DNA from 2 places in the Polaribacter sp. Q13 genome. Region 2 is predicted to be linked to the other one. Evidence: riboswitches for the same ligand, from Rfam matches in the RefSeq annotation. Region 2 holds a riboswitch; the other holds the start of a gene.

Region 1 (15,228 bases), 710 kb from region 2:
TACTTTTATTGTGAGAGATATTTAAACCACTTGTCCATTTAAAATTAGGTGTATTTATATTGGTTGTATTTATAGCAAGTTCAAACCCTTTATTACTTACAGTAGCCCAATTGGTATTGATAAAATTATAACCACTTTCTAATGGTACAGATCTTAAACCTATTAAATCGGTACTTTTTCTAGCATAATAATCTCCTGAGATATAGATTTTATTATTTAATAATCCTACATCTAAACCGACGTTTGAGGATACTGTTTTTTCCCATCTTAAATTTCCATTAGGTGCGTTTAACGCTCTAATAGTTTCCTCGCTAACTCCCGGAAGAATCGATTCTGTATAATATTCTCCAACTACAAAAGGTGATGTAGATTTATCAATATTTCCTTGCACACCGTAAGATGCTCTTAGTTTTAAATCGGTTACAAAATCAACATTATACATAAAGTCTTCTTTATATACATTCCAAGAACCGGCAAAAGACCAAATAGGTAAGTATCTATATTTAGGATTTACCCCAAACAAGTTAGACCCATCATATCTTAAACTTGTAAAAGCTGTATATTTTTTATCGTATGTATAAGAAGCTGTTCCGAAGAAAGAAGCATATGCATTTTCGCTCAATGTTTTTTGATAAGGGTCAAACAACGAATTTGTTAATGAACGCTCATCTGTAATAGCAACAGAAGTTAAAGTGTTTGCGTTGTAACCAAAACCTTTGGTATGAATTTGTGTTCTTTTATTTCTTCTAAATTCCGTCCCTAACATAACATCTAGTTCATGAACATCATTAAAAGAAGTGTTGTAATTCGCTGTTGTTTTCCAGTTATATTGAAAAACATCTGCATTCCAATTCTGAATAATTCCACCTTTAGGCATATAATAAGAAGTACCTGTAGATGATGCATATTCAGATCTTTGCTCATATTTACGGGTATAGTAACTGTCTTCTGCACTATACTTTTCAGTTTTATCAAAATCTAATTGTAAACCTAATTGAGTTGTAAAGTGAATGTCTTTATTAACTTTATAACCAACATCAAAAATGGCTTTTAATGAGCTTGATACTAACTCGTAATTCGTATTTTCTCTTTCTTCTAAAATGTTATAATCTAGATTTAAATCTGATCTTTCTACCAAATCTGGATCATACATATAATTGCCATCCGCATCCTTTATTTTTAAATATGGATTGGCATTTCTTGAATAATTAGAAGGGTTTGTATATGCATCTGCTCCTGTAATATAAGAAGATGTTGTGGTTTGACTTCCAAATAACGCTACCCCTACTTTTAGTTTCTTGTTTACATTAAAATTATCTTTTAACGTAATATTAAATCGTTTCTGACCTGTACCTTTCGTTGTTCCTTTTTCATCGAAAATACCTGTAGAAAAATAGTAATCATTATTTTCTGATCCTCCAGAAAGACTAACACCATATTGTTGGTTTATAGCCATTTCATACAATTCGTCACCCCAATTAGTATTGGTGTTTTTTAAATTATTGATATCATTTTGAGCATCGTTAGAAATACTACCAAAACCATTATCTCTAAAATTATTGTACTCACCATAGCTGTTTAATATTCTGGCTACTTCTCCTCTATCTTGTTGGTATTTTAAATCGGATCTACTTGCCAAAAGTAATTCGAAGTCTACTTTTTGAGCAGAATTCATTAAATTTAACTTACTAAAATCTGGTTTTTGAGTTACAAATACATTTGCATTTACATTAATGCGCATTGCTCCTTTTTTTCCATTTTTACTAGTGATCACAATAACTCCGTTTGCTGCTCTTGCTCCATAAATTGAAGTAGCTGAAGCATCTTTTAAAACGGTAATACTTTCTATATCTTCTGGATTTAATCCTGCAATTGGGTACGATTGTAAATTATCGATATTATCTTTATCTCTAAAATCTTGCGGAATATCATTTCCTTCTAACGGAATTCCGTCTAACACCCATAAAGGATCTGAAGAACCATTTAAAGTTGCAGCTCCTCTAATAGATATTTTTGAAGGAGCACCAGGAGCACCACTAATAGGTTGAATAGAAACACCCGATAATTGCCCAACCAACATTTGATCTACACTAGCAACACCTGCTTGAGTGATGTCTGTCATTTCCACTTTTGTATAAGAAGACGTAATTTTACGTTTTTCTATTTTTTGATATCCCGTTAAAACAACTTCATCTAAACGTTCTGCTGTTTCCTTTAAAACAACAGATAAATTTGTAGTTACATTAGAAACATCAATTTTTTCAGTTTCATATCCGATATAAGAAACCAAGATAAATTTAATATCTGCTCCTATTTTTAGAGAAAATCCACCATCAAAATCTGTGGTAGTTCCTAACATTGTGCCTTGTATAACTCCTTTTGTATTGGTCTCATTCCCTATAATTGCAGAGGATGCATAAACGGAAGCTCCAACAATTGGCATTTGAAAGCCAGCGTCAATAACTTTACCACTTATTACTTTTTCTTGCTGCGCAATAAGTAAACTGGGTATAAAAACTAATAGATATATTAATTTTCTCATGATTTAGTTTTTTAAATTATATTCAATTCTCGCTATTAAGTCACTATAATGTGCCTGAGTTGCGCTATCTCCTCTATGTTCTTTTTTCTTTAAAAGCTTTAATACTTTTTCTAATGCAGCTCTTTTATTAGTCCCTATATCTGCTACTCTTGGTAAGTATGAGAAGTGTACATTTTTAAAGTTTTCTGAATCTTCTGAAAGTGTTTTTTTCTTTGTTTTCTCTAGTAGTTTATTTCTATCTACAGTTAACACATCTACATAGTTTTTTTGTGTAATACGATCAAACATATCTAAAGATTTTCCCTTTACAGTTTTCTTAAAAATGGCTTCAAATAAACGATCAAATACATACTCTTCTGTAAAAACCTCTTGATTATCTTTCACTAAAACTTCATTTTCTGTAATTCTCATCAATCTATCTGTTTTTATCAAAGCGTAAATAACGTTTGTTTGATAAATACGTAACATAGAAACAGGAGAATAATATCGTTCTCCATCTGGCGCATCTCTTACTGCAAAAACTTTATTGATAGTTTCTGGCATAAACAACCATTTTTGTGGTAAAACAGCATTTTTTATAATATAATTCAGTGCTTCTTTTTGTCTTTTAACAGATACAGGTTCAAAAGTATTTTTACCATCTCCATAAACGGTATTGTTTACATAAACTCCACCAATATTTGCCATTACATGACCATTATAAGTTTCCCATTGATCTATAACTGCTTTGTACAATTTTGATGCTTTGTAATAACCTTGTCCTTCTTCTGCTGTCCAATTTAAAATATTTGGTAATATTCTCTTTAAATTCTTCAATCCGTACTCACTTGCTTTTACAGCATTATCTCCCAAATCTTCACTTTGAGACCTAGGGTCAATTACTTCACCTTGTTGTGGTCCATAAAAATATAAAGGATCATTTTCGTGTTTGCGAATCCATTGATTTAATACTGAAATTTCTTGGTGAGCAGATGTCTCATCCATCCATCTATATCCCCAATCAATTGCATAGGTATCATACACACCAATTTTAGGGGTAATATCTGTAACATTGTCTTCTGGTTGCGCTACATAATTAAAACGTGCATAATCCATAATAGACGGTGCTGTTCCTCCCATTTTAGAGGTAAACGTTTTAGATCTTAAAGAATCTACTGGATAGCTAAATGATGCGCCCATGTTATGTTTTAATCCAAAGGTATGGCCAACTTCGTGCGATGAAACAAAACGAATTGCTTCTCCCATATGTTGGTTAGAAAACTTGTTTGGTCTTGCTTTTGGATCGATAGGACCTGTTTGCACACGAATCCAAGAATGTAAACCTTTCATTAAATTATGCCACCAAATAATATCTGATTCTAATATTTCTCCACTTCTAGGATCTACAATAGAAGGTCCCATAGCATTCTGTTTTTCTGATGCTGCATAGGTAATTACAGAATAGCGAACATCATCTGCATCAAAATATTTATCCTCTTTAGATGGAAACTTTACTTTTAATACATTTTTAAATCCAGCAGCTTCAAAAGCCACATTCCAATCATACACACCTTGTTCTATAAAAGGGCGCCATTGTTTTGGGGTAGCAGGATCTAAATAATAAATAATTTGTTTTTTAGGTTGCACCAATTCTCCTCGTTTATATTTTTCGATATCTTCTTCTTTAGGTTCTAATTTCCATCTTGTAATCATTCCTCTAGATTCAACTTCTTGTTGATCATCAGAAAAATAATCCATCGGTTTTGTAAAATACCCAATACGTTTGTCTGAAAAACGAGGTTTCATTACATCTGTTGGCAATAAAACAATATTTGTAGTAATACCAATTGTTAAAGGTAATGCTGCACTTCCGCCTTCTTTAACAGAAGTGGTTAACAAAGATTTTACAACAATGTTTTCTGGAAAAGATTTAATGCTTTCTAAAATAGATAAGTTTGTTTTTACACTTCCTCCCAAACCAATATTGGTTAGTACATCGCTAAAACTTTGCTCTTTACCATTAAAAATTTTATTCACTTTAATAAATACAGAAGTAGAGTCTGTATTTTTTGTTTCAATTTCAAACTCTTCTATAATAGATTCTCCAAAATTATCTTTAACAGATAAAGTAATTGCATCATTTTCTGGAGATTGAACCCTAGGGTTTATCGTTTTAACCCAAACTTTGTTTAAAACAGTGTCTTTATAAAACCGAACAAGTTTGGTTTCAAAAGTCATTCCCTTGTTTAACCCATGTCCGTTTAGAGCATAAGGAACACTAGATACTTTATTTACAATTAATAAATCTCTAGATAATAATGAATCTGGAACTTCAAAATAGTAATCTTCTTTTATAGAATATACATTGAACAATCCTTTTTTAACGTTTCCTTCTTTTAAAAATTTCTGATACGTCAATTTTTTAGCATCCGTAGGTTTTATAGAATCTTTTTTTTCTTGATTTTCTTTATCAGAGGTATCCTTTTTATCTTGAGAAAAACTAGACAAGCTGGTAATCATCAAAATAGAAACAATTAAATACTGAACCAATAAAGCGCCTTTTAAAGAGGATATTTTCATAAATGACATTGTTAAAACATCAAATTTGCTTGTTATTAATAACTTAGAAAAACAAAACAGAGTGAACTCATTAAAAAACGGAGTGAAATACTATTATTGAGTAATATATGGCAATATGCACACAAATTCGTCATCAATTACCCCTGTTTTAAAAGCAGATATATTATAAAATTGATACGTATTCTCTAAATAAGTCAATCCAATATGATGACTATCTTTAGCTTTACACTTTCTTGGTGTGTAATTATTTTTAATGGTAATAAAATCTTCATCAATAAGAACTGTAATAATCAACGGATTTATTTTAGTTATTTCATTATGTTTTATCGCATTTTCTACCAACGTTTCTAAAGAGAGAAATGGTATTTTTTTAACTAAAATTGTATCATCACAATTATTTTTAATTGTTACATGTAAGCTCTTATTAAATCTAATTTCTTGTAAAAAAATATATTGTTCTAAAAAGCTCATTTCTCTTTTTACTGAAATTAAATTTCCGTCTCTCTCATCTAAAAGGTATCTATAAACATCCGCTAACTTTAATACAAACTGTTGTGATAAATCTGGATTTAAATCAATTAAAACATGCAAAGAGTTTAAACTATTGAATAAAAAATGTGGATTTATTTTTTTCTTAAGTTGATTCAATTGAAGAATTGCATTTTCTTTCTGATACTTTTCGTTGCTATATGTTAATTGTTCCTTCTCTTCTACAACCTTTAAATTCTCTACATATTCTTTTTTTAACTGCAATCTAGAAGCTATTAAGAGCAACATAAATGTAGTAAAAGCCAAAAAACTAATCCACGAAAAATATCCTTGTATATTTTTTGTAGTTTCTTTTAAATGAATACCCACAGGAAAACTAACCACTACTATTAAAGGTGTATTTCCTATTTTAATAGTATCATAATAACGTAAGACCTCTAAACCCAAAAATTCAGAAATCGCCTTATCTTTAAGGGAATTGATATTATTTGGAACGAAATATCCATTAATTTTAAGTGAACTGTTTAGAATTTTTTTAATAGAAATTGTACTAAAATAGGATTCTATTTTTTTTCCAATATACTTTGTGTCAGGATGCAACATGCAAATACCATCTTTATTTGTAACTACCGTATAGCCTCCATCTCCTTTATAAGTCTCTGAAAAATAGCTCCAAAATGAAATTAAATCAACATCGTAACCTGTATAAACAACTTTATTGTTAGGTAGCTTTTTAATATAAATTTTCCTATTAATTACTTTATCCGCCCTTGTAACTATAGTATCTATAACCACCTCATCTTTTACAAAATGAATATCTTTTAGAAATGTATCTATTTCTTTTTGATATAAAGAATCTTCCTTGTTAGAAAAATGAGTTTCATGTAATTTATTAGACGAAACAATTGAAACGAAACTATTATAAATACTATGGTTCTCTATGGCTAGATCTGATGTGAATAGTAATTTTTCCTTTAAAAATTCAAAAGAATTATTTTGTGAATTTCGAAGAATCTTTTGTGAATTTTTAAAAGAGCTATTCAGTTGATTAAATTCAAAAGCGACAATATTTTCTTTGGATTTTAAATTTCCTTGAATAATATCTTGAATTAAATCTTCTGTAACCGATGTGATTTTAGGAGTAATTAACGAACTACCAATAAAAAATACAGCAATCAACAGCATACTTATATATAAATATTGCCGATGTTTTTTTAAACGAGTCCAAAATATAGAGGTTTGCATATTAATTATTTAACCATTCTTTAAAAGAACGCACATTTTTTGAACTAATTAAAACAAAATCATTCTGTTTAGATGAAGGTTCTAATTCTATTTTTAATCTATTCTGACTGTATTTGATAATTGTTTTTATAGCTGTATGGCTTACAATGTATTTTCTATTTATTTTAAAAAAATCTTTTTTTGATAACTTTAAATCTAGATTCATGATAGTATCATCATACAAAAAACTATCCCCTTTTGTGGTAAATAAAAAAAGAGACTTGTTTTCTGCCATAAAATAGGCAATTTCATCAGCAGTTATAGAAATTAATTTTTCGCCTCTAGAAACTAAAAACCGTTGTTGTGCTTCTTTAGGCTCTTTAGGTTTTTTAAAATGATTTAATAGTTTTTCTAAATCACTAGAATCTTTAGCAGGAGTTATCGCGTAATTTTTATACTTTTCTAGTGCAGCATTTAATTTATGTTTGTCGTATGGCTTTAATAAATAATCAATAGCAAAAAATTGAAATGATTGTATGGCATATTGATCAAATGCCGTTGTAAAAATTATAGGAACATTGATTTTTAAAGCTTCAAAAATCTCAAAACTTTCCCCATCTCCTAAATGAATATCACTTAAAATTAAATCGCAGGTATTATTTTTAAACCACGCTATAGATTGCGCTACGCTTTCTAATCGTTTTTTAATATGTATAGAATACGTACTTTTTAATAATAAGTTTTCTAAAGATGCTGCTGCTAAATCTTCATCTTCAATAATAACAATATCCATTTTAAACCAATTTATTTGTATTTTAATTAAGTAGGCAACTTACTCAATATTATACATTTTTAATGCACACTTTAGTAATTTGTTTCTGTTTTTGAAAAAAAGAGAACATTATTTTTGTTTTTTAAGTAATTGTAAACAAATTATTTCTTTTTGTACACTCGTTTTTATAGAAATACCGTCGAGTAAGTAGTATTTCTTATTACTATAACAAAAGTTACACATATTCCTGCAATAACTTTATCATTAACGTAATACTAAGTCTATATAATTTAATATTTTTGTTTTCTATAAGAAACAAAAAAAGAATGAAAAAGTTACAACCTATCATGTTAGTTGGTACAGGTTCTGATGTTGGTAAAAGCTGGATAACAACTGGAATTTGTAGATGGTTGAAACAAAAAGGATACACGCCTGCTCCCTTTAAAGCACAAAACATGTCTTTAAATAGTTTTTCTACACCAGATAATCTAGAAATTGGAAGAGCCCAAGCAGTACAAGCAGAGGCCTGCGGAATTCCGCCAACGGTAGAAATGAATCCCATTTTATTAAAACCATCTTCTGTAAATAAATCGCAAGTTATTTTACATGGAAAACCAATTGGTGACCAAACCGCTAAAGAATATTTTTTAGGCAATGATAAAAAACATCTTTTTGAAGAAGCTAAAAATTCTTTTAAAGAATTAGCTACCAAGCACAACCCGATTGTAATGGAAGGTGCTGGAAGCATTAGCGAACTCAATTTAAAACATAGAGATATTGTAAACATGCGTATGGCAGCAGCAGCAAATGCTTGTGTATATTTAGTGGCAGATATTGATAAAGGTGGTGTTTTTGGAAGCGTATACGGCACTATAGCATTGCTAGAAGATTGGGAACGTACATTGGTAAAAGGAATTATTATTAACAAATTTAGAGGTGATCCTTCTTTATTTGTTGATGGAAAAAAGAAATTAGAAGAACTCACAGGGATTCCCATTTTAGGTGTTTTACCATACGCTACAGACATTATTATAGAAGAAGAAGATTCGGTTGCGTTGAATCTTAGAGCAAGAACAGCTATAGACCATAAATTAAATATTGCTGTAGTAAAACTTTATTACATGTCTAATTATACAGATTTTCAGGCCTTAGAGCAAGAACCACTCATCAACCTGTATTTTACAAGAGATGCCGAAGAATTAAACAAAGCAGATGTTATCATCATTCCGGGTACTAAAAATACGATTGAAGATTTAATTGCTTTAAAAAAAGAAGATTTAGATACTATTATAAAAGAACAATATAAGCACATTCCTATTATCGGAATTTGTGGTGGATATCAAATGTTAGGAAATGTTATTAATGATCCTTTTTCTGTAGAAAGTAATGTAAATTCAGAAGAAGGTTTAGGTTTGTTTGATATTGAAACAACTCTTTCCAAAACAAAACAAACCATACAACGTAATTTTCAATTTAAAGATTATAACGAATCTTGTGAAGGTTATGAAATCCACATGGGAGAAACTACTGTACCCAAAAACAAACATTTAAACCTTATTGAAGGTGAATATGAAGGTTTTTTTGATGGTGATAAAAGCTGGGGAACTTACCTACACGGTATTTTTGATAACCAAGACGTAGTTACCGAATTGTTGCAATTAAAATTCCCGAACGCAACAGCTATAAACTACAAGGAATTTAAAGCCCAACAATTTGATAAATTAGCAGATTGGATCGATGAAAATTTAGACATGGAAACGATTGTAAAAAACAGCTCAGAAATATGCTAAATGGCCACGGCGATGATCTTCATTTAATTGAAGGCGAGATTAAGCACAACTTCAGTTCTAATGTATATTATAAAGGATGCTCTAAAGCGCTGCTTGATGAGGTTTCAAAGCACGTTCGTTTAATACAAAGTTACCCTTCTCCTGCTGCAAGTGAATTGAATAAATTGGCTGCTAAAAAATTCAACCTTAAAAACGATCAGTTTTTGTTTACCAACGGGGCAACCGAAGCTTTTTATCTCATTGCTCAGTTTTTTTCTGATAAAAAGGCAGCAATTGTTGCACCAACTTTTTCGGAATATGAAGATGCTTGTAAAATATTTAAATTAAAATACGAGTTAATTTCTAGATCAGAAATACATAAAACCAATGCCGATTTAGTTTTTATTTGCAATCCTAACAATCCTACGGGAGCTATTTTTTCTAAAAGCGAATTAGAACTTCTTTTTCAACAAAAACCAGATACTACTTTTATTATTGATGAAGCTTATATCGAGTTTACTAACAGTACAGAATCTATTGTTTCATTAACAGAAAAGTACATCAATGTAATAGTTGTCCGTTCCTTAACAAAAACATTTACCATTCCGGGTTTGCGTCTTGGTTATGTAGTTTCAGATCCCTTAAATATTACCAATCTTTTAGCTTTAAAAATGCCTTGGAGCGTAAATTTATTGGCAATAAAAGCAGGAGAATATATTTTTAACAATTATAAAAACCTTCAATTTAATTGTACTGAGTTAATAGAAGAAACTGCTTTTTTTAAAGAACAACTTACCGCCATAGAAGGCATAAAAGTTTGTGATAGTACTACTTCTTATTTTTTAGTTGAATTACAGCGTACATCAGCAAAAAAACTTAAAGAATATTTAAGTACACAACATCAAATTCTTATAAGAGACGCTACAAACTTTAATGGATTAGAAGGAGAATATATTCGGCTTTCTACTCAAAGTAAAGAAGCTAATAACATATTAATTGAAGCTTTAAAAAAATGGATTTAACATCAATTTACATCTTAATAATTGCCTTTGCTTTAGATGCCATTTTTGGAGATCCTAAAAAATTACCGCACCTTATTGTTGGTTACGGAAATAGTATTTCTTTTGGTGAAAAAAAATTAAACAAAGGTGCTTCTAAAGTCCTTAAAGGCGCACTATTAACTATTTTATTGGTTGGTATTTCTTTCGTATTACCTTACCTAATTATTCGTTTATTAAATACGTACAACTTCCCTATCCTCTCTCTTTTATTTTCAATATTAATGTTGTTTTACTGTCTTGCTAACAAAACCTTGATAAAAGAAGGGTACGCCGTTTTTAATACCCTTAAAAATGAAGGTTTAGAAGCCGGTCGAAAACGTTTATCTTGGATTGTAGGACGGGAAACAGATAACTTAAGCGAACAACAAATTAGAATTGCCACGTTAGAAACCATGTCAGAAAACTTAAGTGATGGAGTGATTGCACCTCTTTTTTACTTTTTAATTTTGGGTATTCCTGGGGTAATGGCTTACAAAATGATAAACACATTAGATTCCATGATTGGTTATAAAAATGATCGTTATATATCATTTGGAAAGTTTGCTGCAAAATTAGACGATGTTGCCAATTATATTCCGGCTAGAATTACCGCACTGTTAATGTTGGTTGTTCAATTTAAATTAAGCGGAATTTCTTTTGTTTTTAAAGAAGGAAAAAAACACAGCAGCCCAAATGCAGGTTATCCAGAAGCTGCCTTAGCCTATATTTTAGATTGTCAGTTTGGAGGACCTAATTATTATCACGGAAAATTACTAAAAAAACCTTTTATTGGCAGTAATAACCGTGTAATTAAACACGAAGAAATTAAAACTGTTAGTCGCATTAATTATGCTGTAAGTATCTTATTTTGTCTTTTAAGTATCGCAATTTTATTACTGTTTCAGAATGTCTAAACTTCAAAAAAAATACATTATTACAGGAGCTCCAGGTACTGGGAAAACGACTACTATAAACCTTCTAAAAAACACTATTTCTTGTATGGATGAAGTAGCAAGAAAAGTTATTTTAGAGGAACAAAAAAATAACAGTAACGGTTTGCCTTGGGATAACCTTAATCGTTTCTCCGATTTGGTATTCAATGTAACGAGTCAAGAATTATTAATTAGTGATGCTTTAGTTTGTGATAGATCGCTATTAGATTTAGAAGCATACTTAGCTTTAGAAAACAAAATGATTCCCAGTTATCTTAAAAATTTCCCTTATAAAGAGACTTACCATAACACTATTTTTTTTGCACCAACTTGGTTTGATATATACTGCCAAGATGGACAAAGGTTACAAGAATTTGATTATTGCTTAAAACTAGAAAAAGCACTTTTAGAACAATATAAGAGCAAAGGATTTAAAATCGTTTTTTTACCCAAATATTCTGCTAAAAAAAGAACCAAACTGATACTAAAATACATACTTTAATTCAAATATAATCGATATATTTGTATTGTTATTGGTTTCTTATATCCTTAATTTAGGGTATGGAATTAAAAGGGAATTTGGTTAAAATCCAAAACTGTTCCCGCAACTGTAAAACTTATAAAAAAGACATCATTTTAACACCACTGTAGAGATCTATGGGAAGGTAAATGAATGTTAAGTTAAGTCAGGAGACCTGCCATTTCAAAAATTTTTAATAGTAACTCTCGGGTAAAGAGTTAGAGAATTATGTACACTCATATTTTTCTATCCCTTCCTGCTTAATTAATTTTTTTATGTTAAAAAGAATTATTTTATGCAGTGTATGGTATGTGTTTTATTCACAGTCCGTATTCGCACAAAATGGAATTATTACTGGAAAGGTAATAAACAAAGACACCAAAGGTGGAATTTATCAAGTAAGTATTGAAGTAAACAATGAAACTATTTTAGGAATCACCAACGAAATGGGTGAATTCTCTATCAAACCTAAAAAGTTTCCAATCAAATTGACGTTCCTTTTACTTGGCTATCATCAAAAGACAATTACAGTAAAAAAAGCTACCTCCAATTTAAACATCACTTTAGAACGAGAAGCTACACAACTATCAGAAATAGTTGTCAGTTCTAAAAAAGAAGAAGCTTTAGGCGTTCAACAAGTATCCAAAATTTCTTTATTATTAAGACCAATAAGTAGTTCTCAAGATTTTTTAAAATCTGTACCAGGGTTATTTATAGCACAACACGCTGGTGGCGGAAAAGCAGAACAAATTTTCCTTAGAGGTTTTGATAATGATCACGGAACTGATTTTGCTATTCAGGTGGATGATATTGGTATCAACTTAGGTTCTCATGCACATGGTCAAGGATATGCCGATTTGCACTTTTTAATTCCAGAAACTATTAAAACGGTAGATTACTTTAAAGGTCCGCACGAGATTTCAATAGGAGATTTTGCGGTTTCTGGTGCTGCTAAATTTACCTCTAAAGATATGTTACATGACAATCTTGTAAAATTAGAGTATGGTCAATATGATTTTGTAAGAGCTTTAGCAATGGTTTCTCTTTTAGATAAAAAGAATTTTTTAACCAAAAATTACGAAACCGCTTATATTAGTATTGAAGGAACTTTTAATAACAGTTTTTTTGATAGCAAGCAAAATCTTAGAAAATTAAATACTTTTTCTAAATATACGGTAGAACTTACAGAAAAGCAAAAACTAAAAGCATCTATATCTACTTTTAGTAGTGATTGGAATGCTTCCGGACAAATTCCGTTAAGAGCTGTAGAAAGTGGTTTAATAGATCGTTTTGGAGCTATTGATGATACAGAAGGTGGTGATACTCAAAGAGTGCATGTTAATTTACAATTAGATTCAGAAATTTCTGATGATGTAGCACTTTCAAATCAATTGTATTATGTTCATAATAAATACAATCTGTTTTCAAACTTTACATTTTTTCAAAACGATCCTGTAAATGGAGATATGATTCACCAATATGAAAGTCGTGATATTTATGCATATAAAGGTAATATTTCATTTAAAGATGCTTTTCAATTACCAAATAGTACAACAACCTTAGGTTGGTTTGTTGAGTACAATAATAATACAATAGGATTAAGTAATACAATTGGTAGAACTTTTAGAGTACAAGTAAATCAGTTTGATATTAAACAAACTAATTATGGTCTATTTTTAAAAGAAAGAATTCAAATTGCACCTAAACTAAATGTTTTAGCAGGTTTTAGAGGTGATTTTTATGATTTTAATTTAAAAGAAATATTCCCAACAGTTTCAGAAGGAAGTAGAAGTTCTTTTAGGTTTAGTCCTAAAATAAGTATCTTTTATGATATTACTAAAAAACTTCAATTATACGCAAAAGCTAGTTCTGGTTTTCATTCGAATTATGCCAATGCCGCAGTAAAAAATAAAGAAATAACTCCGCTACCAAAAGCAATTGGTTATGATTTAGGTACAGAATTTAAAATAGGAAAAAACTTAATCGGTAACCTTGCTGGTTTTTATTTAAAAAGTGATGCTGAATTTGTTTTTGTTTCTGATGGTTTTGAATTTGAAAACAAAGGACGTTCGGAACGTTTAGGAGGAGAAGCTTCTTTTAGATACCAACCACAACCTTACTTTTGGTTAGATACAGATTTAAATTACAGTTACGGAACCTTATTAGACGCTCCAAAAGGCGATAATAAAATTCCGAGTGCTCCAAGATTTAGTGCTACCGGTGGAGCAACATTCCGTTTTCAAAACGGTATTAAAGCATCATTACGTTATCGTTATTTAGGAGAAAGACCACTAATTGAAGATGAATCAGTATTTGCTGATGATTATTTTATTACAGATTTAGTAGTTAATTATTCAACTTCAAAATACCAGATAGGACTGTCCGTAGAAAACCTATTTAACAATGAATGGACAGAAGCCGTTTTTTATGATTCTTCACAATTAAAAGTAGAACCTGAACCTGTAGATGATATACATTTTACACCAGGAACACCTTTATTAGCAAAAATAAGTTTAACATATTTCTTTTAAAACATGGGAAAAAACATAGCCAATACAACACATACTTTTTTCTTTTGCGACGGAGGTTCTTGCCAAAAAGCAGGAAGCGAAAAAGTAGTAAGAGAAGCTCGAGCTTATTTACGTAACAATGAACATTGGAATAATACGCATACTATTAAAACTAGATGTAACGGAAGATGTGAAGATGCACCAACCTGTATTGTGCATCCTGGAGAATTTTGGTATAAAGAACTTACTCCAGAAAAAATTACTCATATTGTTAAAGGACATATAAATAATGATTGTCCGTTAGAAACAGAATTATTGTTTAAAAAAGGATGGCAAAAACATGCATCAGATAAAGAAATACCTCCTTTTAAACCAAAACCGTTTGAATTAAAAAACGATACCGAATTAGGCGATTGCCTTATTACCCGTGGTTTTAGTTCTGACCAATATTTATACCCCTTATTTTTATATTTCGCTGAAAACCCAAAAGGAATAACGCTATCTATGGCTGGTGATAAACCAATTCCGTTTACAGAAATAACTGCTGTAAACTATGCTAAAACTTACACGCTAGAATTAGAAACAGCCACCGATTGTATTTCACTTACCATTGCTGGTGTGCCTAAAGACAATAAAGAATTACAACAATCTAAAATTTCTAGTACAGAATATTTTTATCAAAAAAACGTAAACCAAACAGGTATCCGTTTTAAAAATAAATTTGGAGAAGTTTTGGGAATCATCAAATTTGATTCTATAGAAAATTTGGCCTGGAAATATTGTACTAAAATTCAATTACAAAACACGAGTCAAGATTTAACATCGCTATGAATAAAAACATCTCTATATTAGGTTTAGGTTGGTTAGGATT
Region 2 (15,228 bases):
TAAACGAGCTTCAATATTTTCGTACCCTCTATCTATCTGTTCTATATTATTTATAATACTTGTTCCTTTTGCAGATAATGCTGCAATTAATAAGGAGATTCCTGCTCTAATATCTGGCGATGTCATTTTGGTAGCTTTTAACGAGCTTTCAAAATTCATACCTATTACAGTAGCTCTATGAGGATCACACAAAATTACTTTTGCGCCCATATCTATCAATTTATCAACAAAAAACAAACGGCTTTCAAACATTTTTTGATGTATTAAAACAGTTCCTTTTGCTTGTGTAGCGATTACCAAAACAATACTCAATAAATCGGGTGTAAACCCAGGCCAAGGAGCATCTGCAACCGTTAAGACAGAACCATCTATAAAATTTTGTATTTTATAAGATTCTTGTGCAGGTATATAAATATCATCACCTCTTTTTTCTAGTTGAACACCTAATTTTCTAAATACATTTGGTATTTGTCCTAAGTTTTCCCAACTTACATCTTTTATGGTTAATTCAGATCGTGTCATTACAGCAACACCTATCCAAGAACCAATTTCAATCATATCTGGTAAAACAGTATGTTCACAACCACCAAGAGCTTTTACTCCTTCTATGATTAATAAATTAGAGCCTACTCCAGAGATTTTTGCTCCCATCAAATTCAACATTTTACATAATTGTTGAATATAAGGTTCACAAGCTGCATTGTAAATTTTTGTGGTTCCGGTAGCTAAAACAGCCGACATTAAAATATTAGCGGTTCCTGTTACAGAGGCTTCATCTAATAACATTTCTACACCAAATAACTCTTTGGCTTCTACTCCGTAAAAATGCTCTTCTTTATTATATCTAAATTTTGCACCTAATCGTATAAAACCCTCAAAATGGGTATCTAAACGTCTACGACCAATTTTATCTCCTCCTGGTCTTGGAATGTACCCTTTACCAAAACGTGCTAAAAGTGGTCCAACTATCATAATAGAACCTCGTAAAGAACTTCCGTCTCTTTTAAACTCTGCAGATTCTAGATATTTTAAATTGATTTCATCCGCTTGAAAAGCGTAAGAATTTCTACTTAACTTTTCTACTTTTACACCTAATTCTCCTAGAATAAAAATTAGTTTGTTGACATCAATAATATCCGGAACGTTATTTACAAGCACTCGTTCTGGTGTTAATAACACTGCACAAAGTATTTGTAAAACTTCGTTTTTTGCTCCTTGCGGAGTAATGGTCCCGCTTAATTTATGACCGCCTTCAATTTTAAATGATGCCATATACTAATATCTTTTTCTATTTTTATTTTGATTACTGTGTTGTGGTTTCTTGTAAGTAGTTTTAGAAGCTCCCTGACCTTGTGTACGTGGTTTTCTTAATAGGTTTTTACTTTCAGCAAGTGCCTCATCTGTTTCTCTTAAATCTAATTTACCATCAGATAAATCATATAAATGTTTAAAAATTACGGCGTCATCCACAGTATCTTTATTCCAATTAAGGTAACACTTTTTCATGTGATTTGCAATGGTAAATACCAAAGCTTCTTTTTTCTCGCCTTCTTCCCAGCTTAAAGCAATATCTATCATTGTTTGAATGTTGTTACCATAGTAACGATATCTTGATGCAGATTTTGGATAAGGCAGTCCTTCTGGCTTTTCTTGTAATTCTTCTTTAGACGGTTGAGGATATGGAGATTCTACATCTAATTTAAAATCTGCCATGATGTATAGTTGATCCCAAAGTTTGTGTTTAAAATCTGGAACATCGCGTAAATGGGGTTGTAAATTACCCATTACATCTACAATAGCTCTCGCCATTTTATCGCGTTCTTCTTTAGTTTCTAATGCTAAGCAATGGTCTACTAATTTTTGTATATGTCTGCCGTATTCTGGTATTATCATTAACGGTCTTTCTGAATTGTATTCTAAATCGAATGTCATTTATTTATTTTTGAGAAGTGTTCTCGATGCATCACACTTAAAAATTATGATACTAGAACTGACAAATTATAGTTTGTAGTTATTTAACGTTGCAAAATAACAATTTATTTTTAGTTTTATGGATGATTTTTAACCAATCACTTTTAATTTAGCAAATTGTAGCAATAATTTCTTCTTACCAACCGTACCAAATTTAATTTCTGCCTTTTTATTTGGTCCATTTCCTTCTAGAGCAATTACTTCTCCCGTTCCAAATCTATTGTGCTCTACAAAATTACCAACCACAATATTGCTGTCAAATAAATTTGCTTTTGAGGTTGCTTGAGATACTTTTTTTAAGTTTTTAGGAATAACAATCTCTTTTTTCTTCACCAAATCACGCTCCATTTTTTTACGTTGAATTGGTTTTTGAAAACGAATTCCTTTTGGAGCATCATCAAAAATACTTTTATCAACAAAATTATTAATTGCTGGATTTGTACTTTTTGGTGTAATGTAATTTAGATACTGATCATCTATTTCTTCTAAAAACCTACTTGGTTCTGCATCTACCAATTTCCCCCATCTATAACGAGTTTGCGCATAACTTAAATAAGCCACTTTTTCTGCCCTTGTTATGGCCACGTAGAACAATCTTCTCTCCTCTTCTAACTCACTTCTAGTATTCATACTCATTGCAGAAGGAAATAAGTTTTCTTCTAAACCAACAATGTACACGTACATATATTCCAATCCTTTAGACTGGTGAATGGTCATTAAAGAAACAGAGGGTTTATCATCATCTTTTTTAGCATCAAAATCTGTAGCCAAAGCCACATCTTCTAAAAAAGTAGTTAAAGAGGTATCTCCACCTTCTTCAATTTTATCGGTAATAAAGTCTTTAATTCCGTTTAAAAGCTCTTGAACGTTTTCTACTTTACTAACTGCTTCTGGCGTTCCGTCTTTTTCTAAATCTTTTATTAATAAGGTCTTTTTTACTACCGTTTCTGCAATTTCAAAGGCATTTTTAGTTTGCGATTCTATTTGCAAACTTTGCATCATCGTCATAAAATTACGGAGCTTATTTTTAGTTCCTGCATTTATTTTTAAATCTATTTTATCAATATATTTAATAATATCGAAAATTGATTTTTTATAATGATTAGCAGCAATTGTTAACCTATCTATGGTTGTTGCACCAATTCCTCTAGCAGGATAATTGATAATTCTTTTTAACGCTTCTTCATCATTTGGGTTGATTAAAATACGTAAATATGATAAAATATCTTTGATTTCTTTTCTTTGATAAAAGGAAATCCCTCCATAGATTTTATACTCAATTCCTTTTTTACGTAAGGCATCTTCAATAGCTCTAGATTGTGAGTTTGTTCTATACAATACACAAAAATCATCTGGAGTTAATTGATGGTTCATTTGGTTTTCCCAAATAGATTGTGCCACAAAACGACCTTCTTCTCCATCGGAAATAGTACGCATTACATTTATAGCATCTCCAGGATCATTAGAGGTCCAAACTTCTTTATCTAATTTTGTTTTATTTTTTTCGATTACAGAATTTGCAGCGTTTACAATATTACTTGTAGAACGATAATTTTGCTCTAGTTTAAAGGTTTTTACTTCTGGATAATCCTTCTGGAAATTTAAAATATTCTGAATATTTGCCCCCCTAAAACTATAGATACTCTGAGAATCGTCTCCAACCACACAAATGTTTCCAAATTTGTCTGCCAAAGCTCTCACAATAATATATTGAGAGTGATTGGTATCTTGGTACTCATCTACCATAATATATCTAAAACGGTCTTGATATTTTGCCAAAGTTTCTGGAAAACGGGCTAATAACTCATTGGTTCTTAACAATAAATCATCAAAATCCATTGCTCCTGCTTTAAAGCATCTGTCTACATAAGTTCTGTAAATATTACCAACTTCTGGTCTACTTGCGTGTAAATCTGCTTCTTGTAAATCTGGATTATTAAAATAGGCTTTTACCGTAATTAAACTGTTCTTAAAGGAAGAAATTCTTCCTAAAATCTGTTTTGGTTTGTATTGTTCCCTATTTAAATTCTTCTCTTTTATAATGGCTGATATCAACCGAACAGAATCTTGAGAATCGTAAATTGTAAAATTAGTTGGAAACCCTAATTTATCTGCTTCAGTTCGTAAAATTCTAGCAAAAACGGAGTGAAAAGTTCCCATCCACAGGTTTCTAGATTCACTATTACCTACAACACCAGCAATTCTTGCCTTCATTTCTTTGGCTGCTTTGTTGGTAAATGTAAGCGATAAAATGTTAAATGAATCTACGCCTTGCTGCATTAAATGCGCAATTCTATAGGTTAATACACGTGTTTTACCAGAACCCGCACCCGCAATAATAATCATGGGTCCATCTTTCTGTAAGACAGCTTGTCTCTGTGCTTCGTTTAAAGAATCTAAATATGTGCTCAATAGTTTATTTTAAAGGAATTTGAAAGTGTGAAATTAACCAAACTATTCGTTTCTATAAAAGAAGACGAATACTATTTATTCACAATTTTTACATAAGAATCCCAACTATATCTGCCTAAGAACAGATAAACACAATTATCTGCCTATAGACAGATAATTTAAAATATCTGCTTACAGACAGATAATTTTGTTATTTAGCCTAATAAATGATATATTAGCTAAAAATTAAGATTCAAAAATGACTAGTATTTTAACAGGTGACATCATCAATTCTAGAAAGAAGGATGATAATTTTTGGTTAGAAACGCTAAAAGAAGTGTTAAGTACTTTTGGTGATTCGCCAAAATATTGGCAGATTTACAGAGGAGATAGTTTTCAATTAGAAATAGAAAATTGTGAAAATGCTTTTTACGCAGCTTTAAAGTTGAAATCTCATTTAAAAGCTACTGTAGATATAGATGTTAGAATTGGAATAGGAATTGGAGAAAAAGAATTTAATACTCCAGAAGTTACGGCCTCTAACGGTGAAGCCTTCATAAACTCTGGTTATGCGTTTGATACGTATTTAAAAAAGCAAACTATTGCTATAAAAACACCTTGGCAAGAAGTTGATGCAGAACTAAATATAGCTTTTGATTTAGCCTTATTAACTATGGATTCCTGGACAAAAAACTCTGCTGAAGTATTTAAAATTTCCTTAGAATCGGAAAACAGTACGCAGAATGAAATTGCTGCTATTTTAGGAATTACACAAGGACGTGTTAGCGAACGCCAAAAACGTGCTGGATTTGAACCTATTATGAAACTAGAAAAACGTTTTAGAAAAATTATCAATCAAAAAACACATTTATAAAATGCTCTTATTTTTAAAATTTTTGTTGGCACATATTTTAGGAGATTTTGTTTTTCAACCAGAAAAATGGGTTAAAAACAAAGAAGAAAAGAAAGTCAAATCTGTAAAATTATATTATCACATTGCACTTCATGCCCTATTTTTAGTACTGATACTTCAGTTTAATTTTAAAAAGTATTGGCTTGCTTTTCTGTTAATTATCTGTTCTCATTATTTGATAGATCTTTTAAAACTCTATCTTCAAAAAAAGAACACAAAACGAATTTGGTTTTTTATAGATCAAATACTACATCTACTATTATTAGCTTTTGCTACTTCTTTTTATGTTGATTTTTCTTTATCACCAAAAAGCTTAATAACAGATCCAATTTTATTATTGATCGTATTTTTACTGCTGGTAATTTTTGTTTCTTCTATTGTTATAAAAATAATTATTACCCAATGGAATCCGGAAAATAAAAAAGAAAACGATGATTCTCTGGCAAAAGCCGGACGCTATATTGGTATTTTAGAACGATTGTTTGTATTTACCTTTGTAATTACCAATCATTGGGAAGCTATTGGTTTTTTATTGGCTGCAAAATCCGTTTTTAGATTTGGAGATTTAACGTCATCTAAAGACAGAAAACTAACAGAATACATTTTAATTGGTACTTTATTAAGTTTTGGTATTGCAATCTTTTTAGGAGTTCTATATTTGTACTCTTTAAAATTACTTTAATTTATGGAAGAAAGATTAATAGAAAGTGTTGCTTATATTTTACCTGCTGCAGTTACAGGTTTGATGGCTTATTATATATTTAACAGATTGATAATAAAGCAAAATTCTGATGATAAAGTAGCACTTTTATCACAAAGAAAAAAAGAAGCTTTACCCATAAAATTACAAGCTTACGAACGTATGTTGTTGTTTTGTGAACGTATAAACCCTGTAAAGATGTTGGTTAGAATTAAACCAATAACAGAAGATACGCAAGATTATTTACAATTATTGATAGCAAATATAGACCAAGAATTTGAACACAATTTAGTGCAGCAAATGTATATTACAGATGATACCTGGACAGCAGTTGTGGCTACAAAAAATACGATTATTAATAAATTAAGACAAGTAGCAGAAACTGCAAAAACAGCTAATGAATTGCGTGAAAAGGTGATTGTAGATTACTCTAAAACCTTACCACCGACCGACACTGCCATTAGTTTTATTAAGAATGAAGTAAAAAAATTATTGTAAAAAAAAAGACCATCTAAAATAGATGGTCTTCTTCCTCTTTTCGAAAACAGCAAATTTCCCTTTATTAAAACTGAAGTCTTACTCCTAATTTAAAGTTTCTACCACGTGTAGAAAATCCTAAAATATCATCGTAATCTTCATTTAAAATATTTGAAACTCCACCAAATAAAGTTACAGTATCTTCTAATAATTTATAATTAGCAGCAAAATCTAATACTTGGTAACTTTCTAAAATAACATCTTCTCCAGCAGTTCCAAAAGAACCATACCTATCAAAAATACTTCTATCACCTACATTTTTATATGTAATATTAAAGAATGTATTTGTAAAAGCATTTACATCTAAACCAGCTACAAATTTATTTGCAGGAATATAATCGTTAAAATCTTCTGTTTTATCTTTATCTACATACGTATAAGAAGCGTTAACAGTTAAAAATTTAAGAGGTGTAATATTTGTATTTATTTCCAAACCATTTGCATCAGAAGAACCATTACCATATTTGTAAGTAGCATTATCATAAATGATTGCATCTTCTTCTTTTCTATTAAAATAAACTACATTAAACTGAAGCCAATCTTTATAATTTACATCAAAACCTGCTTCAAAAGTTTCATTAGATTCTGGTTTTAAATCTAAATTACCCGAAAAACCATCATATAATTGATACAAACTTGGTGTAATAAAAGCAGTACTATAAGAAGTTAATAATTTTATAGAAGCATTTTCATTCTTTAAAACTGAGTACGCAAGATTCCCGTCATAAACTGCATGATTACCATATACATTATGAATATTTAATCGTCCACCTACATTGGCACTTAAACCAAAATCTGTTATATACACTACACTTGCATAAGGATCTACAGTATTAAAATTTGCAATTCCTTTTTCAATTTCTGCAAAAGGAGTAATTGTATTATTACTATGAATTTGGTAATTTAAACCTGTAATTAATTGAATTTTACCATCCTTAAAATCATATCTATTTACTAAATCTAAATTTACACTTCTACCAACAAATTCGTAGTTGTCTAAAGCACCCGCAAAAGAATTGAATTGCTCTAAATTTCTTTCTACCACATTTGCAGAGGCTAATAAGTAAACTTCTCCTTTATTATAAGTGTATTTTGGTTTTACACCAACTCTAAACTGCTCTTGATCTCCAATATTTACATCACTATCAGAAAAAGCCCCTGCGTCAAAATCATAATCAAAATTATCATAATTTAAGAAAGTCTCAATAGAAAACTTATCATTTACTGCATAACCTAATTTTAACAACGCATTTTTGCTATAAAAACTATCATTTTCATAAACAGCATTTGTTTTACTTTTTGCAGCAGACATTCCGTCTGTTCCAGTAATACTAAAAGAACCTAAGAAATTAAGTTTTCCTAAAGTACCGTTTAAACTTACATTCTGATTATTGTCAGACAATCCACTTCCTTTAATATTTGCGGTATTATTTGTACCAACACTTGTTTCAAAAGAACCAGAAATTTTATCTTCTGAAGCTTTCTTTAAAACAACATTAATAACTGCAGTAGCTGCTCCAGAACCGTATAATGTAGATGATGCTCCTTTTAAAATTTCAATAGATTCTATTTGACTAACGGCTAATAAACGTAAATCGAATTGCTGATTAATTGCAGATTGATCTGTAACTGGCACACCATCAATTAAAACTAAAACTTGCCTATTTCTTCCTCCTCTAATATTAATACTTCTTGGTTCTGATGCATTAGAATTTACACCTCTAACATCAATACCAACAACATTATTTAGGATTTCAATAACATTTTTACCAGCATTTTGTTGCAATTCTTTTTGAGTAATTTTCTGAATTACCTTACCAGTATTCTCTTTTTTTAGATTGAATTTTGTTGCCGTAACAACAACTTCATCTAAAGCCTCTACTTTTTCTTTTTGCTGTGCAAAAAGATTTGTGCTAGCAAAACTACATGCCAAAACACCAACAATTAATAATTGTCTTTTCATTTTTAATGATTTAATTTAAGTCTTCTTCTTTTGCAAGAAAACCATAATGTTTCATTCCTTGCAGAACAAGGAATCTAAATAAATCAGGTAAATTTGTGTACAAAATAGAATTAGTACATAAACCTTTATCCCGAAAGTTTTAATTGTTATAATCTTTTAAATCTAGGCAGGTCTCCTGGCTTGTTTTTATGTTACTATACCTTCCCAACATACGTCTGTCAGTGGTAAAAGACTTAATAACATCCTTAAATAAGGTACTGAAATAAATTCAGCATAAACTTACAGTTGCGGGAACAGCTTCGGTGTTAAACCGAATTCCCTTTTAATTTGTTCCCAAAAAGAACAAAACCCTAATTTTTGTCAAATGTAGAATATTTTTAAGTATTAAAAACTAATATTTTGTCATTTATAAGCTAATTCTTTAGCTATCTAAAAACGCTAGGAAATAACAGTTTAGCTAAACAATCTATTCTATTTAGCAAAGCATTCTAAAAAAACTGTACTCTTATAAAAAGAGGTAATAAATATTAGTACATATAATTTATAACAAGGCAACTTGCCTTTTTAAGAAAAGTTAGTTGTTAGTATTTAAAGATAATTCCATTAGATATTCTTTCCTTTTTAAAAAAATGTTTACAACCTTTGTGTTTATATATTTTAAAATTATGATTCATTATATTTCTGGAGGAGAAAGATCTGGTAAAAGTAGTTACGCTCAAAAAATGGCGGAAGACATTTCTAAAACACCTTTTTATTTGGCAACTTCTAGAATTTGGGATGACGATTTTAAACGAAGAGTAGAAAGGCATATTTCTGATAGAGATGAACGATGGACCACCATTGAAGAAGAAAAAAACATTAGCTCCGTTATTTCGAAAAACACAACCGTTGTAATAGACTGCGTTACTTTATGGCTTACTAATTTTTATGTTGACACCAATTATGACACGCAAGAATGTTTAAAATTAGCCAAACAAGAAATAGAAAAACTCACAAAAATAGAAGCTAATATCATTATTATTTCTAACGAAATTGGCATGGGACTGCATGCTACAACAGAATCTGGAAGAAAATTCACAGAACTACAAGGTTGGGTAAATCAATTTATTGCAAAAAAAGCGAACAAAGCGACTTTTATGGTCTCTGGATTACCACTAAAATTAAAATAACATATGACTTCAAAAATTACAGCACTTTCTAAAGAAATGCAAACAGCCCTCCAAAAAAAAATAGATTTTAAAACAAAACCTATAGGTTCTTTAGGTTTGTTAGAAACGATTGCTATTAAAATAGGAAGCATTCAAAATACACTAACTCCAAAAATTACAGAACCAACTATTATTGTATTTGCAGGAGATCATGGTATTTCAAAATCAAAAGGTGTTAGTCCATATCCACAAGAAGTAACGCAGCAAATGGTGTTTAACTTTTTAAATGGAGGTGCTGCAATTAACGTTTTTTGTAAACAAAATAAGATCAATTTAAAAATTATAGATGCTGGTGTAAATGCCGATTTTGATAAAAGTGATGCATTAATTTCTGCTAAAACAGCAAAAGGAACAAAAGACTTCTCTATAGAAAAAGCCATGACAATGGCACAATGTAATTTAGCTTTAGAAAAAGGAAAAGAAATAGTAAACACATCTTTTCAAAAAAACTGTAATACCATTGGTTTTGGAGAAATGGGAATTGGAAACACTTCTTCTGCAGCACTTTTAATGAGTTATTTTACAGCGATTGGTATTGAAGATTGTGTTGGAAAAGGAACAGGTTTAAATGATGAAGGTCTTCAACAAAAAAAGACAATTTTAAAAAAAGTATACCAAAAACACATCATAAATATAGACGCACCAACTGATGCACTCGCCACTTTTGGAGGTTTCGAAATTGTAATGATTGCAGGTGCAATTTTAGAAGCTGCTGCTTTAAAAATGACTATTTTAATAGACGGCTTTATTGTAACTTCTGCCTTGTTGGCAGCTCATGCAATTGATAAAAATGTATTAGATTACTGTATTTTTACACATTCTTCTGGAGAACAAGGTCATCAAAAAATATTAAATTTCTTAAAGGTAAAACCTGTTTTAAATTTAGGTTTACGTTTAGGAGAAGGAACAGGAGCTGCGGTTGCACTGCCTATTATTCAATCTTCAGTGCTATTTTTAAACGAAATGGCCACTTTTGAAAGTGCCAATGTAAGCGAAGCTTAAAGCTATGAAAAAAGAAATTCATTATTTTTTAACTGCCATATTATTTTTTACGAGAATACCTTGCCCAAAGTGGGTAGGACATTCCTCTGAAATGCTAAATAAAAGTAACCGTTACTTTTCTTTAGTGGGTATTTTAGTAGGATCTATTGCTGCTTTGGTTTACTATTTGGCAACGTTTCTTTTTACTCCAGAAATCTCTATTATTTTAAGTATGATTTCTTCTATTTGGGCAACTGGAGCTTTTCATGAAGACGGTTTTGCCGATTCTTGCGATGGTTTTGGAGGTGGCTGGACCAAAGAAAAAATCTTACTAATCATGAAAGATTCCAGATTAGGAACTTTTGGAGTTATTGGATTATTTTCAATTCTTTTATTAAAATTTTCAGCAATACAAGCGCTTAGTTCATCTGCTATAAATATTCCATTACTTATTATTTCTGGTCATGCTATTAGTCGTTTTATAGCTACCATCCTACTCTACACGCATCCGTATGTAAGAGATATTGAAACTTCTAAAATAAAGCCGACAACAACACAAATGAGTACAAAATCTTTAGTGATTTCTTGCTTTTTTGGAGTTTTACCACTTTTCTTTTTCCAAAATTACAGAGTATTTCTATGTCTTATACCTTTATTAATAACGTATTGGTATGTAGCCCGTTTTTTTAAGAAATGGATTGGCGGACAAACAGGAGATTGTGCGGGTGCTTTGCAACAAGTTGCAGAAGTTGTTTTTTATCTTTTTATACTTGTTTTATGGAGATTATATTAATTAGACATACAGCTCCCAAAATAGCAAAAGGAATTTGCTACGGACAAGCTGATATTGATGTTACTGATACTTTTTTAGAGGAAATTAAACCTATTTTAAAGAAAGTTTCTACTTATGATGCTGAAACTGTTTATTATAGTAGTCCACTTAAAAGGTGTAAAAAGCTAGCCGAAAAACTTTCAAATAAAGTTCTTTTTGATGATCGTTTAAAAGAGTTAAATTTTGGAGATTGGGAACTACAAAACTGGAACGATATCAATAAAACTGAATTAGATATTTGGATGAATGACTTTGTAAAGGTTGCTGTAACAAAGGGTGAATCATATTTAGATTTACATGCTAGAACTACAAATTTTCTTTTAGAAATAAGCCAGCAAAAACACAAAAAGGTTGTTATTATAACGCATGCAGGTGTTATGAGAAGTTTGCATTCTTTTATCAATAAAATCCCTTTAGAAAAATCTTTTGATTTAAAATTACAATACGCACAAGTTTTAGAAATAAATTATTAAAATGAAACATCTTTTAGCTTTCTTAATTATAAGTAGTCTCTTCTTTTCTTGTCAAAAAAAAGCAAATCAAGCAACAGTAAAAACAACGCTAAAAAGTAACATAAAGTATGCTAAAGGTTTTGATATAATTACAATAGATAATCAGAAAAAATTAGTCATAAAAAAACCGTATCAAAACTCTAAAGTAGAATTTACCTACCTACTTGGCGATAAAACGGATCTTAGTAAAAATGAATTAAAAATTCCTATTAAAAACATCGTGGTAACTAGTACTACCCATATATCAATGTTAGAACAAATTGGAGCAGAAAAATTTTTAACCGGATTTCCTCAAACAAAGTTTATTTCTTCAGAAAAAACTAGAAAACGTATTGCTGAAGGTAAGGTTGTTGAGTTAGGTAGTGAACGATCTATGAACACAGAAAAACTACTAGAATTAGCTCCAAATCTTGTAATTGGTTTTGGCTTAAATGGGAATAACAAAACATATAAAACAATTATGAGAAACGGAATTCCCGTTATTTATAATGGAGATTGGTTAGAAGACACTCCTTTAGGTCGCGCAGAATGGATTAAGTTTTTTGGTGTTTTATTCAACAAAGAAAAAGAAGCAGACAGTATTTTTAACGTCATTGAGTCTAATTATTTAGCTGTAAAAAAAATAGCTTTAAAATCAAAAACTATTCCCACTATTATTTCTGGTAATTTATTTAAAGACACATGGTATATGCCAGCTGGTAAAAGTTTTATTGCTACTTATTTTAAAGATGCCAACACAAATTATATATGGAAAAACACCAAAGGAAATGGTAGCTTACCTTTAAGTATAGAAAGCGTATTAGACAAGGGAAAAGATGCCGATTTTTGGATTGGTTGTGGTTTATTTGAAAGCAGAGAAGAAATGTTAAGATCTAATCAATCTTACAATTCTTTTAATACTTTTAAGAATAAAAACGTGTATACCTATGCCACTAATAAAGGAATAACGGGCGGACTTATTTACTTTGAAAAAGCTCCTGTAAGACCAGATTTACTTTTAAAAGACATTATAAAAATTACGCACCCAAATTTGTTACCAAATTATAGCTTAACTTTCTTCGCAAAAATGAACTAAATTAAGTTTCTATAAAAACAATAATTTTAATGAAAAAATTACATCCAAAATCTAACATAGATGAGCTTTGTTATCCTTTTATATATGAAGATTCTTCTCTTTGCGATTACGAAATAGAAACAGATCAACTAACTCGTTCAGTAGCTTGGGCTATTAACGAACTCTCTGTTTTAATCTTAAATTACCCTAATAGCAAAGAATTAAAAAAATTAGAAAAAGAATTGAACTGGTTATTGCCTCTTTGCTATCATCTTAATGGTTCTATAAGAGGTAAATTGGCTATTACAGAAAAAGATCATCAACAATTATTAGATCATTATAGAAAGATGAAGTTAGTAGTAGAAGATGCTATTTCTGGTTTTGTTTTACCCGGAGGAAAATCTCCTGTAGGTATTTTGAATCAGTGTTCTTCACTTTCAAAGAAGGCCGTTAGATTAATGGTAATGATACACAATAATGAAAACAAAGAAGTTGCAGATATTTTACCAAAATTCGCAAATTTACTTTGTAACTATTTTTTTACAGCAACTATTCTAATCAATAAAGTAACTGGTTTTAAAGAAATACCTTTTGTTAGTAAGAGTTATTAATTTATAATAAAATTACATTTCATTTTTATTCGATTTAAACTGATTTCCATCAATAATCTAATAAAACCATTTTCAAATTTAATACCTTTATCACTTAACAATTTTGATAGAGATGAGAATAGAAAATGAATTAAAATTAGGTTTTAAAGATGTTATGATTCGTCCTAAACGTTCTACACTAAAATCGCGTTCGCAAGTAAGTTTAGAAAGAACATTTACTTTTTTACATAGTGATGTTGTTTGGACAGGAATACCAATTATGGCTGCAAATATGGATACCGTAGGTACTTTTGAAATGGCAAAAGCGCTTGCAAAACATGGTCTTTTTACCGCAATTCATAAACATTACACTATTGAAGAGTGGAGAAATTTTGCCGCAAAAGCGGATAAAAAAACATTAAATAATATTGCAGTTAGTACAGGAACTGGAAAAGAAGATTCAGAAAAAGTGAAGCAGATTTTATCTGAATTTCCTCAAATTAATTTTATTTGTGTGGATGTTGCCAACGGTTATTCTGAACATTTTGTGAATTTTGTACAGAAAATGCGTAAAAATCACCCTAAAAAAGTAATTATTGCAGGGAATGTAGTTACAGGTGAAATGGTAGAAGAATTATTGTTGGCTGGCGCTGATATTATAAAAGTTGGCATTGGTCCTGGTTCTGTTTGTACAACGCGCGTAAAAACCGGAGTTGGTTATCCACAATTATCTGCTATTATAGAATGTGCAGATGCTGCTCACGGAATGGGCGGTCAAATTATTTCTGATGGAGGTTGTAAAATTCCTGGCGATTTATCTAAAGCTTTTGGAGGTAGTGCAGATTTTGTAATGTTAGGTGGTATGCTTGCTGGTCATGAAGAAAGTGGTGGTGAATTGATAGAAAAAAATGGTAAAAAATTCAAAGCTTTTTACGGAATGAGTTCTACAACTGCTATGAATAAACATGTTGGTGGTGTTGCAAACTATAGAGCTTCTGAAGGAAAAACAGTTGACGTTCCTTATAGAGGAAATGTAGATGATACCATTATAGATATTTTAGGCGGAATAAGATCTACATGTACCTATGTTGGTGCAAGCAGATTAAAAGAATTGACGAAAAGAACTACTTTTATTAGAGTCCAAGAACAAGAAAATCAAGTATATTCTTAATGAAAAATTTAAATTTTATTCTTGTTTTATTCTTTTTAACGTTAACGATTTCTTGTAAAAAAGAAATCGTTAACGTTCATAAAAACTCACAATCCGAAAGTAGTATTAAATATGCGAAAGGGTTTGATATTATTGATGATCATGGTCTTAAAAAGTTAATTATAAAATCTGCTTATCAAAAATCTAAAGAAGTTTCTGAATATATTATTAAAAACAAATCCGGAAATAGTTCCTCTTTAAAAAACACCATCTATACTCCTATTCACAAGATTGTCGTTACATCTACAACTCATATTCCTATGGTTGAGTTGTTAAATGAAGAAACTTCAATTATTGGTTTTCCGTATACTAAATATGTTTCATCAGAAAAAACAAGACAGTTAATTGATGCTGGTAAAATAACTG

What was found. A riboswitch is a leader RNA that binds a small molecule or an ion and turns the genes downstream of it on or off. The one in region 2 is predicted to bind cobalamin.
Region 1: another riboswitch for cobalamin. It lies ahead of JOP69_RS01315 (TonB-dependent receptor); the one in region 2 lies ahead of JOP69_RS04085 (TonB-dependent siderophore receptor).

Annotation. Positions count from the first base shown of each region.
Region 1 covers NZ_CP074436.1:287,770-302,997, reverse strand. Annotated here, with positions in the region: gene JOP69_RS01355 (SusC/RagA family TonB-linked outer membrane protein) at 1-2,542, opposite strand, end outside; gene JOP69_RS01350 (zinc-dependent metalloprotease) at 2,546-5,101, opposite strand; gene JOP69_RS01345 (sensor histidine kinase) at 5,195-6,835, opposite strand; gene JOP69_RS01340 (LytTR family DNA-binding domain-containing protein) at 6,837-7,607, opposite strand; gene JOP69_RS01335 (cobyric acid synthase) at 7,913-9,376, shown strand; gene JOP69_RS01330 (histidinol-phosphate transaminase) at 9,370-10,377, shown strand; gene cbiB (adenosylcobinamide-phosphate synthase CbiB) at 10,368-11,309, shown strand; gene JOP69_RS01320 (AAA family ATPase) at 11,302-11,829, shown strand; cobalamin riboswitch at 11,845-12,045, shown strand; gene JOP69_RS01315 (TonB-dependent receptor) at 12,123-14,378, shown strand; gene JOP69_RS01310 (ferredoxin) at 14,382-15,188, shown strand; gene cobA (uroporphyrinogen-III C-methyltransferase) at 15,185-15,228, shown strand, end outside.
Region 2 covers NZ_CP074436.1:994,358-1,009,585, forward strand. Annotated here, with positions in the region: gene murA (UDP-N-acetylglucosamine 1-carboxyvinyltransferase) at 1-1,272, opposite strand, end outside; gene JOP69_RS04060 (DUF4290 domain-containing protein) at 1,276-1,932, opposite strand; gene JOP69_RS04065 (ATP-dependent helicase) at 2,062-4,383, opposite strand; gene JOP69_RS04070 (SatD family protein) at 4,622-5,236, shown strand; gene JOP69_RS04075 (DUF3307 domain-containing protein) at 5,238-5,957, shown strand; gene JOP69_RS04080 (hypothetical protein) at 5,961-6,473, shown strand; gene JOP69_RS04085 (TonB-dependent siderophore receptor) at 6,538-8,475, opposite strand; cobalamin riboswitch at 8,623-8,843, opposite strand; gene JOP69_RS04090 (bifunctional adenosylcobinamide kinase/adenosylcobinamide-phosphate guanylyltransferase) at 9,141-9,644, shown strand; gene cobT (nicotinate-nucleotide--dimethylbenzimidazole phosphoribosyltransferase) at 9,648-10,685, shown strand; gene JOP69_RS04100 (adenosylcobinamide-GDP ribazoletransferase) at 10,690-11,457, shown strand; gene cobC (alpha-ribazole phosphatase) at 11,442-11,969, shown strand; gene JOP69_RS04110 (ABC transporter substrate-binding protein) at 11,971-13,083, shown strand; gene JOP69_RS04115 (hypothetical protein) at 13,113-13,673, shown strand; gene JOP69_RS04120 (GMP reductase) at 13,786-14,823, shown strand; gene JOP69_RS04125 (ABC transporter substrate-binding protein) at 14,823-15,228, shown strand, end outside.